Regions from separate parts of the Pradoshia eiseniae genome, predicted to be linked through region 1. Evidence: riboswitches for the same ligand, from Rfam matches in the RefSeq annotation. Region 1 holds a riboswitch; the other holds the start of a gene.

What was found. A riboswitch is a leader RNA that binds a small molecule or an ion and turns the genes downstream of it on or off. The one in region 1 is predicted to bind glycine.
Region 2: it holds a riboswitch for glycine, as region 1 does, so the genes downstream of both, CYL18_RS16370 (amino acid permease) here and gcvT (glycine cleavage system aminomethyltransferase GcvT) in region 1, are expected to answer to the same signal.

What each region holds. Positions count from the first base shown of each region.
Region 1 covers NZ_PKOZ01000001.1:223,093-228,424, forward strand. Annotated here, with positions in the region: gene CYL18_RS01120 (YqzE family protein) at 38-211, shown strand; gene CYL18_RS01125 (YqhG family protein) at 327-1,121, opposite strand; gene CYL18_RS01130 (DEAD/DEAH box helicase) at 1,099-2,793, opposite strand; glycine riboswitch at 2,975-3,066, shown strand; gene gcvT (glycine cleavage system aminomethyltransferase GcvT) at 3,245-4,363, shown strand; gene gcvPA (aminomethyl-transferring glycine dehydrogenase subunit GcvPA) at 4,360-5,332, shown strand, end outside.
Region 2 covers NZ_PKOZ01000015.1:17,377-22,708, reverse strand. Annotated here, with positions in the region: gene CYL18_RS16385 (Na/Pi cotransporter family protein) at 1-702, shown strand, start outside; gene CYL18_RS16380 (hypothetical protein) at 1,095-2,633, shown strand; gene CYL18_RS16375 (nucleoside deaminase) at 2,681-3,148, opposite strand; glycine riboswitch at 3,419-3,500, shown strand; gene CYL18_RS16370 (amino acid permease) at 3,628-4,992, shown strand; gene CYL18_RS16365 (HIT family protein) at 5,164-5,332, opposite strand, start outside.

The DNA.
Region 1 (5,332 bases):
TCCCATACCTGTTGAAACTGATGGATGGGTGATGTAGATGAAAACGAATGATTATGTAAAATACTTAACCGTCGAATGGCTGAATTACATGGACCAGCCAAAGGAAATTCGCAAGGAGCAAAGGAAAAGTCATAAGGGAACACGGCAGCCGATAAGCTTCTGGTTTGGCGTTATCCCATTAGGGATTGAAATGCTCTTTAAGCGAAATTGAAAAGCCGCTGAAGATTGTTGCCGCATATCAAGAGTTAGACTGAAAAACTAACTACTTGGTTGCCACAATCATTCAGGGGCTTTTTTTGTTGCTTTGATTAGATTGAGCGTCTTATCTAGATAGCGTTACTGGTTAAATAAAATAACCCTCCATTGACAATGCTCACCTGGATGCGCGGCTCATATTGGAGCTTTAGAGCTTCCTTCTCTGCCTCGTAGGAAGCTCTTTCTTCTTCCATTTTGTCCTCGTAGAAATGATTCAGCAAGGCCAAATCCTTCTCCCATCTTTCCAGCGCATCAGCTGCCCAGGAATGGTTATCATCGTTAATTTTCAGCTGTATATGATTTTTCAGGCGTCCGATTCCGCTCTGGTAGCGGATAATCGGTGATAGGGTAAATGTATAGTCAGATATCTTCGGTGTTAGGGAGATCGCCTGCATCGTGTCAAAGAAATCTTCCATAATCATTCCGTTGATTAGATTCAGGCCAAGCGAATGGAATTGATCTTTTTTTCGATCACATTCGTAGGATATGTTGACATTCAGGCATAGCCACGGGAATAACGGGGTCTGCCCGTTTGTGATATTGATTTTTTCAAAAAGCCGGATATGGCGTGATAGCTTTCTGGAAACGGCAAAGATTTGATGCAGCCGGGGGGAGCCAAAGTGGATGAAATCCCCCTTTATCCCCTCTGGTGCAGCGCTTTGGTCCGTGATGAGTGTCAGGCTCATCGGGTTCGGAACCCCGCCGGTTTTTTCGAGATAATGCCAATAAAATGGCCGGTTCATTAATTCTTTGTCCATCTCAATCGTCAATTGCACGATAAGATGACCTGGACCTTCCTCTGTGATTTCGCAATGATTGGCTTGAAAGAATTCACTCAGAAACTTATGAATCTCCGCTTGCTGCACTAGCAGGTGCCTCCTTTTTAACCCGCTTCGCAAACTCAATCATCGAAGCGAGATTATCCATCTTAATTTTCATTTCGCCCTCAGTTTTTGATTTGGCGAGGATATCAGTCAAATGGTCCTCCAGGTTTTTGACATCAAGCTTTGTCAAAATGTCATCCAGCTCGCCGACAACTCGTTCGAATAATTGGATTTTCTCATAAAGAATCTTCATGATATGCTCTTCAACCGTGTCCTTGACGGAAAAGTTATAGATTCGTACATCCTCGGTCTGGCCGAGACGATGAATTCTGCCGATTCTCTGTTCGAGCCGCATCGGGTTCCATGGCAGGTCAAAATTGATGATATGGTGGCAAAATTGAAGGTTAATTCCCTCACCGCCTGCTTCTGTTGCAATCAGAACCTGTGCCTGTTTTTGGAAGAGCTCTCTCATCCAATCCTTCTTGCTGCGCTTGAATCCGCCGCGGAAGGGAACAGATGTTATGCCATTTTGCTTCAAGAACCATTGCAAATAAAGCTGGGTGGCTCTGTATTCCGTGAAGATGATGACCTTATCATTAATGGTTTTGATAAGCTCCAAGGCTTTCTCCGCCTTAGAATTCATGTTCACTTCTTCGACTTTTCCAATCAGCTCATGTATTTTCTGTTTATATGCCTCGCTTGCATCCGGATACTTCTCTAGCATATTGCGAAGCGTGAAGTAAACAGCTTCACGGCTGCTGCAGGCCTCACGCTGAAGAATTAAGGAGGAGAAGCCAGTGTTTAGCTTCTCAGGTAACGCATCACGGAAGGAGGCAACCGCATCATAAAGGGCTCGTTCTTTCTCGGAGAACTCGATAAAGACAGATTCTACCTTCCTGCTCGTCCATTCAATCCCTGTTTCATGCCTTTTGTTTCGAATCATGACGCGATTCACCAATTCTTTTAGATAAGCATCATCCTTCAGTGAGCGCTTTTTCGCTGAGAAACGTTCATTGAAACTTGTGTAACTGCCAAGATGACCCGGCTTCAGCAAGGATACGAGGTAGAAGATTTCCTCGATTTTATTCTGGATTGGTGTAGCAGTCAGCAATAGGCAGAATTTCTTCTGGATTTTTTGGACAAATTCATAGTTTTTGGTTTTATTGTTTTTTAATTTATGAGCTTCATCGATTATCACCAAATCATAGGATTGCTCCAAAATAGCTGATCGATGCGGATCCCGTTTGGCAGTATCAATGGAGGTGATGATAATATCTCCGTCCCAGCCATAGCCTTTTCGGTATATCAATGCCGGGATATGAAATTTTTGATTTAATTCTGTACCCCACTGGGAGACCAATGAAGCGGGTACTAAGATGAGGATTTTTCGTGCTAATCCTCGAATCATGTATTCTTTTAATATAAGCCCTGCCTCAATGGTTTTCCCGAGACCTACCTCATCGGCTAATATGGCTTTTCCATTCATGCGCTCAATGACCTCTGTGGCGGCTTCAAGCTGATGGGGCAGAGGCGTGAAGCCAGATAAATGCTTCGGTCCTATTAAGCCAGTGAAATCTGGAATAAGATTATGCTTTTCTGCTTCAATGCCAAGCTGAAAAAGAGAATAGCTTGACCATGGCCCATCCTCATTGATTCGATTTTCAAGTTCAGTTTCCCACTCATCGTCAAAATGAATAGCTGGAATATTGCTCATGGCTGACCCCGTCTTTCCTTTTAATAAGCTTTGGCAAATCCTCTTGATTAGGAGAGGTTTATGTTTGCCACAATGTTCCTGTTGATGATAGGATATAACTATCTTGTTAGATTATTTTGAAAATAGTCCAATCCCTTTGCATGATGTTTAGTATGAACTAATTACATAAAAATATAAGCGAATGAAGGCAAGGGGAGAGACCGCTCGAGCGGCGCCGAAGGAGCAAGCGAAGGAATCGTGAATCTCTCAGGTACAAGGAACTCTTGCTGGACGCAACTCTGGAGAGTGTTTTATCCTATTTGGATAAAGCCACCGAAGGGGAAACGCAAGCTTAATTGCGGTAAACTTTCAGGTATCAGGACAGAGACCATTTCCTAAAAACTAGGGATGGCTTCTGCCCTTTTTTTATGCAATTGGGATGGAATGATGCAAAATCATTGGGAGGTAGAGGATGGAGAATTTAAAGCAAACGCCGCTGATTTCTGTATATGGCGAATATGGAGGAAAGACGATTGACTTTGGCGGCTGGGAGCTGCCAGTGCAGTTCTCAGGAATCAAGCATGAGCATGAGGCAGTAAGGACTAAGGCAGGACTTTTTGATGTCTCTCATATGGGAGAATTTACGGTTAAAGGCACTGGTTCACTGCCATTTCTTCAAAAAATGGTCACCAATGATGTAAGCAAATTGAAAGCGGGGAAAGCCCAGTACACAGCTTTGTGCTATGAGGATGGCGGAACGGTTGACGATTTGATTATTTATAAAAGGGACGAGGATGATTACCTCCTTGTCGTGAATGCTTCGAACATCGAGAAGGACTTCGAATGGCTTCAATCTCATTTAACAGAAGAGGCAGAGCTGAAGGATATATCCGAAAAAGTAGCTTTACTTGCTTTGCAGGGTCCATTTGCTGAGGAAGTGCTGCAGCCCCTTGTACCGAATGCAGACTTATCTAGTCTTGGTTTCTTCAGCTTTTACGAAAATGTGGAGGTTGCTGGTATAAGCGCGCTTATCTCAAGGACCGGCTATACAGGCGAGGATGGCTTTGAGTTATATTGTGCTAGTGAGAATGCGGTAAATCTGTGGAAAGCATTGCTTCAAGCCGGAGAACGTGTAGGACTTGTCCCATGCGGACTTGGAGCGCGTGATACCCTAAGGTTTGAGGCAAAGCTGCCTCTTTATGGGCAGGAGCTTTCTCGTGAGATCACTCCGATTGAAGCTGGCATTGGCTTTGCAGTAAAAGTGGAAAAAGGAGACTTCATGGGCCGGGAAACACTAAAAGCCCAGAAGGAAAATGGAGCGCCTCGCAAGCTGGTTGGCTTAGAGATGATTGACCGCGGTATTCCGCGTCATGGCTACCCTGTCTTTGCCGATGGGGCGGAAATTGGAGAAGTTACAACCGGCACACAATCCCCAACCTTGAAGAAGAATGTCGGGCTCGCACTTATCAAGAGTGAGTATGCCGTTATAGATGGGGAAGTGACCGTTGAGATTCGAGGCAAGCAATTGAAGGCTAAAGTAGTCAAAACCCCATTTTATAAACGTCCGCAAGCAGGAGGAGTGCAGAAATGAATCACCGTTATTTACCGATGACAACCGAAGACCAAAAGGAAATGCTGCAAGCAATTGGTGTTGATTCAATTGAGGACTTATTCTCTGATATCCCGTCAGATGTCCGATTCAAAGGGAATTATGACATCAAGCCGGCGAAGTCAGAATCAGCCCTATTAAAGGAATTGACAGATTTAGCGGCGAAGAACGCAGACCTCAGAAGCTATAGCTCATTCCTTGGCGCTGGGGTATATGATCATTACATGCCGGTCATTGTCGACCATGTTATTTCCCGTTCAGAATTTTATACAGCCTACACACCTTATCAGCCAGAGATTTCCCAAGGAGAATTGCAGGCCATCTTTGAATTTCAGACGATGATTTGCGAATTAACGGGTATGGATGTGGCGAACTCCTCCATGTACGATGGAGGCACGGCGCTTGCTGAGGCAGCGATGCTGGCTGCCGGCTCCACTCGCCGCAAAAAACTCCTAGTTTCAGAGGCAGTTCATCCAGAATCCCGTGCCGTTCTGGCAACCTATGCAAAAGGGCAATACATCGACCTTGAAGTGGTGCCATGTAAGGATGGCGTGACAGACTTGGAGAAATTAGCTGAACTGATGGATGGAGACACTGCTGGATTTATCGTGCAGTATCCAAACTTCTTTGGCCGTATCGAGAACCTTGCCGAGGTCGAGAAGCTGGTTCACGGACAAAAGGCGATGATGATTGTTTCAAGCAATCCGCTTTCTTTGGGCATTTTAACGCCTCCCGGGAAATTTGGCGCCGATATCGTGATTGGTGATGCCCAGCCATTTGGCATCCCGGCAGCCTTTGGCGGACCGCATTGCGGATACTTTGCTGTCACCTCCAAATTGATGCGGAAGGTACCTGGACGTCTAGTCGGCCAAACCGTCGATGAAGAGGGCAAGCGCGGCTTTGTTCTTACCCTTCAAGCAAGGGAACAGCATATCAGAAGAGATAAGGCGA
Region 2 (5,332 bases), on a different contig from region 1:
ACGAAGCTTATTCCTGGTGAGGATGCCGCTATTGACTTCAAGCCAAAGCATCTGGATCCTCTTTTGATGGACAAGGCCCCGGCGATTGCTCTTGGCCAAGCGAAACAGGAAATCTTACGTATGGGCCGATTTGCCGTGAACGGCTTGGAGGAGTCCAAAAATTACTTAATGACACATGATAAATCTTCATTAAATCAAGCAACACAAATTGAAGAAGCCCTAAATAACCTAGATCACAAAATCACAGATTATCTTGTGAAGGTTTCAGCGAGTTCCCTATCCGAGCATGAATCTGATGAACATAGCATCTTGATGCACACAATCAATGATTTCGAGAGAATTGGGGATCATTTCGAGAATATTCTTGAACTCGTTGATTTTCAGCTCAGCAATAAAGTAACCCTTACAGAAGAAGCACTGTCTGATTTGAATGAAATGTTCACAGTAGCGATTCAGGCTGCAAAAGAGGCGCTTGAGGCCTTTGAAAACATGGACAAAGAGGCAGCATATAAAGTTGTGGAGCATGAACAAACTTTAGACAAAATGGAGCGCAAACTACGTAAACAGCATGTCCTTCGCTTGAACAGCGGTACATGTACCCCTCAAGCAGGTTTGGTATTTGTAGATGTCCTAAGCAATCTTGAGCGAGTTGGCGACCATTCTAAAAACATTGCTGAGACATTAATCGGCGAGCAAAATTAAAATCTAATCCCCATCCATCTAAGTCCCGTATATTCGGGACTTTTTGCCTTTAAAATAGACCCTGAACAGGGACCTCATTTCTGCTTATTTGCCTGCAAGACTGCGTCTACATGTTCCTTCACAACAAGGACCTTAATTGTGTCAAAGAAGTCATTAAGAAATTCAGCCTGAGCAAACTCTGCAATCCAAATCGCGGTGCACCATATGCATATTAGAGTATTTACTCCCTTCCAGCACTCCACTTCCAATAATCACCTATATAACCCATCAAAATTGATAATATTACAACACCTAGCTTATTGGCTATCCCTTCCTTTACAGTAAGCAATTACACTTATATCTGAAAGATGGGCATATTAAAATTTAAGTAACAACACTCAGGATGTGATGCTGTGAAAAAGACACTTTTCCTTTTCCTCCTCCTTGTGGGGCTCATTCTTCTGGCTGGCTGCTTCCACAAGTCAGACCGATTGACCGGGCAGGTACAAAGTATCTTAGATAACGAAATCACCCTCGCACTTGCAGGTGACATTACGAAAGATGAACAAATCATAAAGTTAAATGGCAAAGAAACGGCGATAATCGCTGATGCTGCTACACGAATTCTGATTGAGGAGGATGGCAAGACGAAAGAAGCGGTCCTAAATGATATCCAAACAGGCGACATCCTTTCAGTCATTGTCGATGAAGATGATAAGACCGCCATTAAGATTAGATTAAAAATTGACTGGACGGCCAAATCCCAATCAGGAGCTATAGCTAAGCAACGCTCCTTATCGAGCCGTTATGTTGTTGCAGGAAAAAGCATCAAATTAACAGATGAAGCAATCCACTCATCAGCCGCAGATGAAAATACGCTTCTCATAGAGGGTAATGGCACTCTGACTGCAACCAATATTTCCATTACTAAATCAGGCGATACAACAAGTGAAGAAGACAGCAGGCTTTATGGAGTTAATAATGCTGTTGCGGCGATTAATGGAAGCGGGCATTTAGAAGGATGTACAATCCATTCAGAAGCAGAAGGAGGGACTGCTCTTTTTTCCTCCGGTGAAAATGCCAGCTTAAACCTAGCTGATATCTCCATCATAACTACAGGAGGCTCGGCCAAGGGGCTCTATGCGGCTAACCAAGGAACCATTAAAGGCCAAGATATTAGTATTATGACTAATGGTGCCCACAGCGCTGCTGTAATTGCGGATGGAAAGAACAGCGTTGTCAAACTCAATGACTCCACATTGACAACAGCTGGGGAGGACTCCCCTTGCCTATTTTCTGCTGGCACCATTCAAGCAGACGGGGTCCTAGGACTGGCCAGCTCCTCTCCTGCCGCCATCGTCGAAGGAACAAATACCCTTGCCATTTCAGCCTCAGACATAACCGGGACCGGAAAGTATGGCATCATCCTCCATGAGGGCAAGCTTAATTCGGCTAACAATGGCCTTGCACGCTTTTCAGCCAAAGATAGCCTTCTGGGCACAACGCAAGACGAGGCGATGTTTTACGTAACGAAGACGGATGCAGAAGTATCTATCATAAATACCGAACTATGCTTTGAGTCAGGTATTCTTATCAAGGCGGAGGATTCAGGCAATATCGCCTTCAAAGCCCATAAACAAACCTTAACAGGAGATATCATCTGTGATCATACGAGCACGGTTTCCTTAGAGCTTAAAAAAGGCAGCTGCTTTAAAGGGGCCATCGATGCCGATCATACAGGAAGCGCAATCCTGGTGCTGGAGAAGGGAAGCTCCTGGTATATGACAGATGACTCTTACATCAGTATATTGAACAGCGAGCAAAAAGATTGCCGTAATATCGAGTCAAACGGCCACACCCTCTATTACGATTCAGAGGAGGAAGAGAATGGCTGGCTGAATGGCAGGACACACGACCTCCCTGGCGGCGGCAAGCTAACACCCGCTCCTTAATTAAAAACAGAGGAGCCATTCTCATGTGTGAGAATGGCTCCTCTTCATCAGTAAATGCTCTTATTTGCTTGAGCATATTCCTTAAACAGTTCAATGCATTGGACACGGTCCAATTCTTCTAGCTGGAGAATAGACGAATCATTCAAATCCTTCTGTATGAATCGGTAGATGAAGTCATCCCTAAACCCGATTGCCTCTGCATCCTTTGGGTTGCAGCCGTAGTACACCTGCTGAATATTGGCCCAAATGATTGCTGACAGGCACATCGGGCACGGAAACCCCGTCGCATAGAGCACACAGCCTGACAGATCATGCGTGCCCAGCACCTCACCTGCTTTACGGATTGCATTGACCTCCGCATGTGCTGAAGGATCATGATCCTTCAGCACCGTATTCGAGGCAACAGCGATTACCTTTCCGGTCTTATCAATAATGGAGGCGCCAAACGGCCCTCCATAATTCTCATTCATCGTTCTCCTTGCTTCAGCTATCCCATATTTCATCACATCATCCATATCATGCCCTCCCAATCCAAGCCTATTTTCTTAATCTATCTAGTCCATATATTCATATCTCTACAAAAATCTTATGCCTCTTCATCCTCTTTGTCAGTAAAATTGACAGACAATCTCACAATGGATATTTCGACAATTTCGGATTTAATCAATTGACCGTCTTGTCTATCCTATGATAGACTTCCATTATTCTATAAAAACGAATGGGAACCATTTCCCTATAAAACTGGATACTAGTAAGCGTTGAATGCCGTGGATCAAACTATGGCAGGAGCGGCTTCTGGAGAGACTGCACAACAATGTGCAGCGCCGAAGGATTCATAATCTCAGGCAAAAGGACAGGAGAGTAGCAAGTATTGCATTGTTATTTTTCTAAAATACCCTTTAGAGATTGGATTCTGTCCAATCTCTTTTTTATTTCTCGAGGGACTCAACTTTATCCGGTACATTCTACCTAGACCATGCGGAGGCGAAGAAACTTGAGACAACAAGAGTTAAAACGAGATTTAAAGAACAGGCACGTACAATTGATTGCGATTGGCGGCACAATTGGAACCGGGTTATTTTTAGGGGCTGGTAAGTCAATTGAGCTTGCCGGACCTTCTATCATCTTTTCCTATCTATTGATTGGCATTGCTCTATTCTTTGTAATGAGAGCCTTGGGGGAACTGCTTTTATCCAATACTGGATACACATCCTTCACAGAGTTCGCCGCGGAATACATTGGACCGTGGGCTGGATATGTGACAGGCTGGACCTATTGGTTCTGCTGGATTATGACAGCAATGGCCGATATCATTGCAGTCGGTGTTTACATGCAATATTGGTTTGACATCCCTCAATGGATTCCTGCATTTGCCTGCTTGGTTATCCTCGTCGGGCTGAATTTATTATCCGTCAAGCTATTTGGCGAATTGGAGTTTTGGTTTGCTATTATCAAGGTCATCACGATTCTCGCTTTAATCGTGGTTGGAATTGTATTATTAGTTATAGGATTTAAAACAAATACGGGAACTGTATCCCTATCAAATATTTGGAGCCATGGCGGCATGTTCCCGAATGGAGTTCAAGGCTTCCTGCTCTCCTTCCAGCTCGTCGTCTTTTCATTCGTGGGAATGGAGCTTGTAGGGGTATCAGCGGCTGAAACCGCCAATCCGCGCAAGAACATCCCGTCTGCAATCAATAAAATTCCTATAAGGATTCTCTTATTCTATGTCGGAGCCATCATCGTCATTCTGGCCATCAATCCATGGACATACTTGAATGGAGACAGCAGCCCATTTGTCGGTGTATTCACCCTAATCGGCATACCGGTTGCAGCAGGCATCATTAATTTCGTCGTGATGACATCAGCGGCGTCCGCCTGTAACAGCGGCTTATTCTCTACAAGCCGTATCCTGCACTCTTTAAGTAAGGATGGCTCCGCTCCGAAGAGAGTTGGCCGGCTGAATAAGCGGGCAGTGCCTAGCAATGCGTTATTCCTATCCGCCATTGTCGTGTCTATCGGAGCCTTATTAAGTAAGATCATCCCTGAGCAGGCGTTTACGATTGTGACGACCATCAGTGCTATCTGTTTCATCTGGGTATGGAGCATCATCTTGATTGCTCATATCCAATACAAGAGGACACGTCCAGAGCTTGCTGAAAAGTCGACTTTTAAGGCCCCATTAGCTCCATATATCAATTATGCGGTCATAGCGCTATTTGCTTTCGTGCTAATCATCATGTTATTTGCCGAAGCAACAAGGCTCGCTCTCTTGCTGACGCCAATCTGGTTCATCACCTTACTATTCTTATACAATCGCAAGCAGAAAAAGATAAGAATCTTAGACAGCAAGATTTAACGCGAAGAGCCCGTGTCTTATTAGAAGAGACACGGGCTCTTATTCACTTTATTTATTCAATCCTGACTTTAGCATGAATCCATCAATCATCAACGGACTTGGGCGGCGTACCGTGATGATTTGCACGTAAATCATTCCTACCATCCGTAAATCTCAAAGAATATGATACATTTAGGAATCGATCTGTTTTTTCAATTCAGCCGTTAGTCTTTGAATTCCGCTGAGCATCTCTTCCCTGCTCTTCCCATCATTCATTTGTGTACGTGCATGAAGCAGGACGGGTCGCACGGACTCAACCGATCGGCCGAATCGTTCCATCCAAGGATAACGTGGCACCATC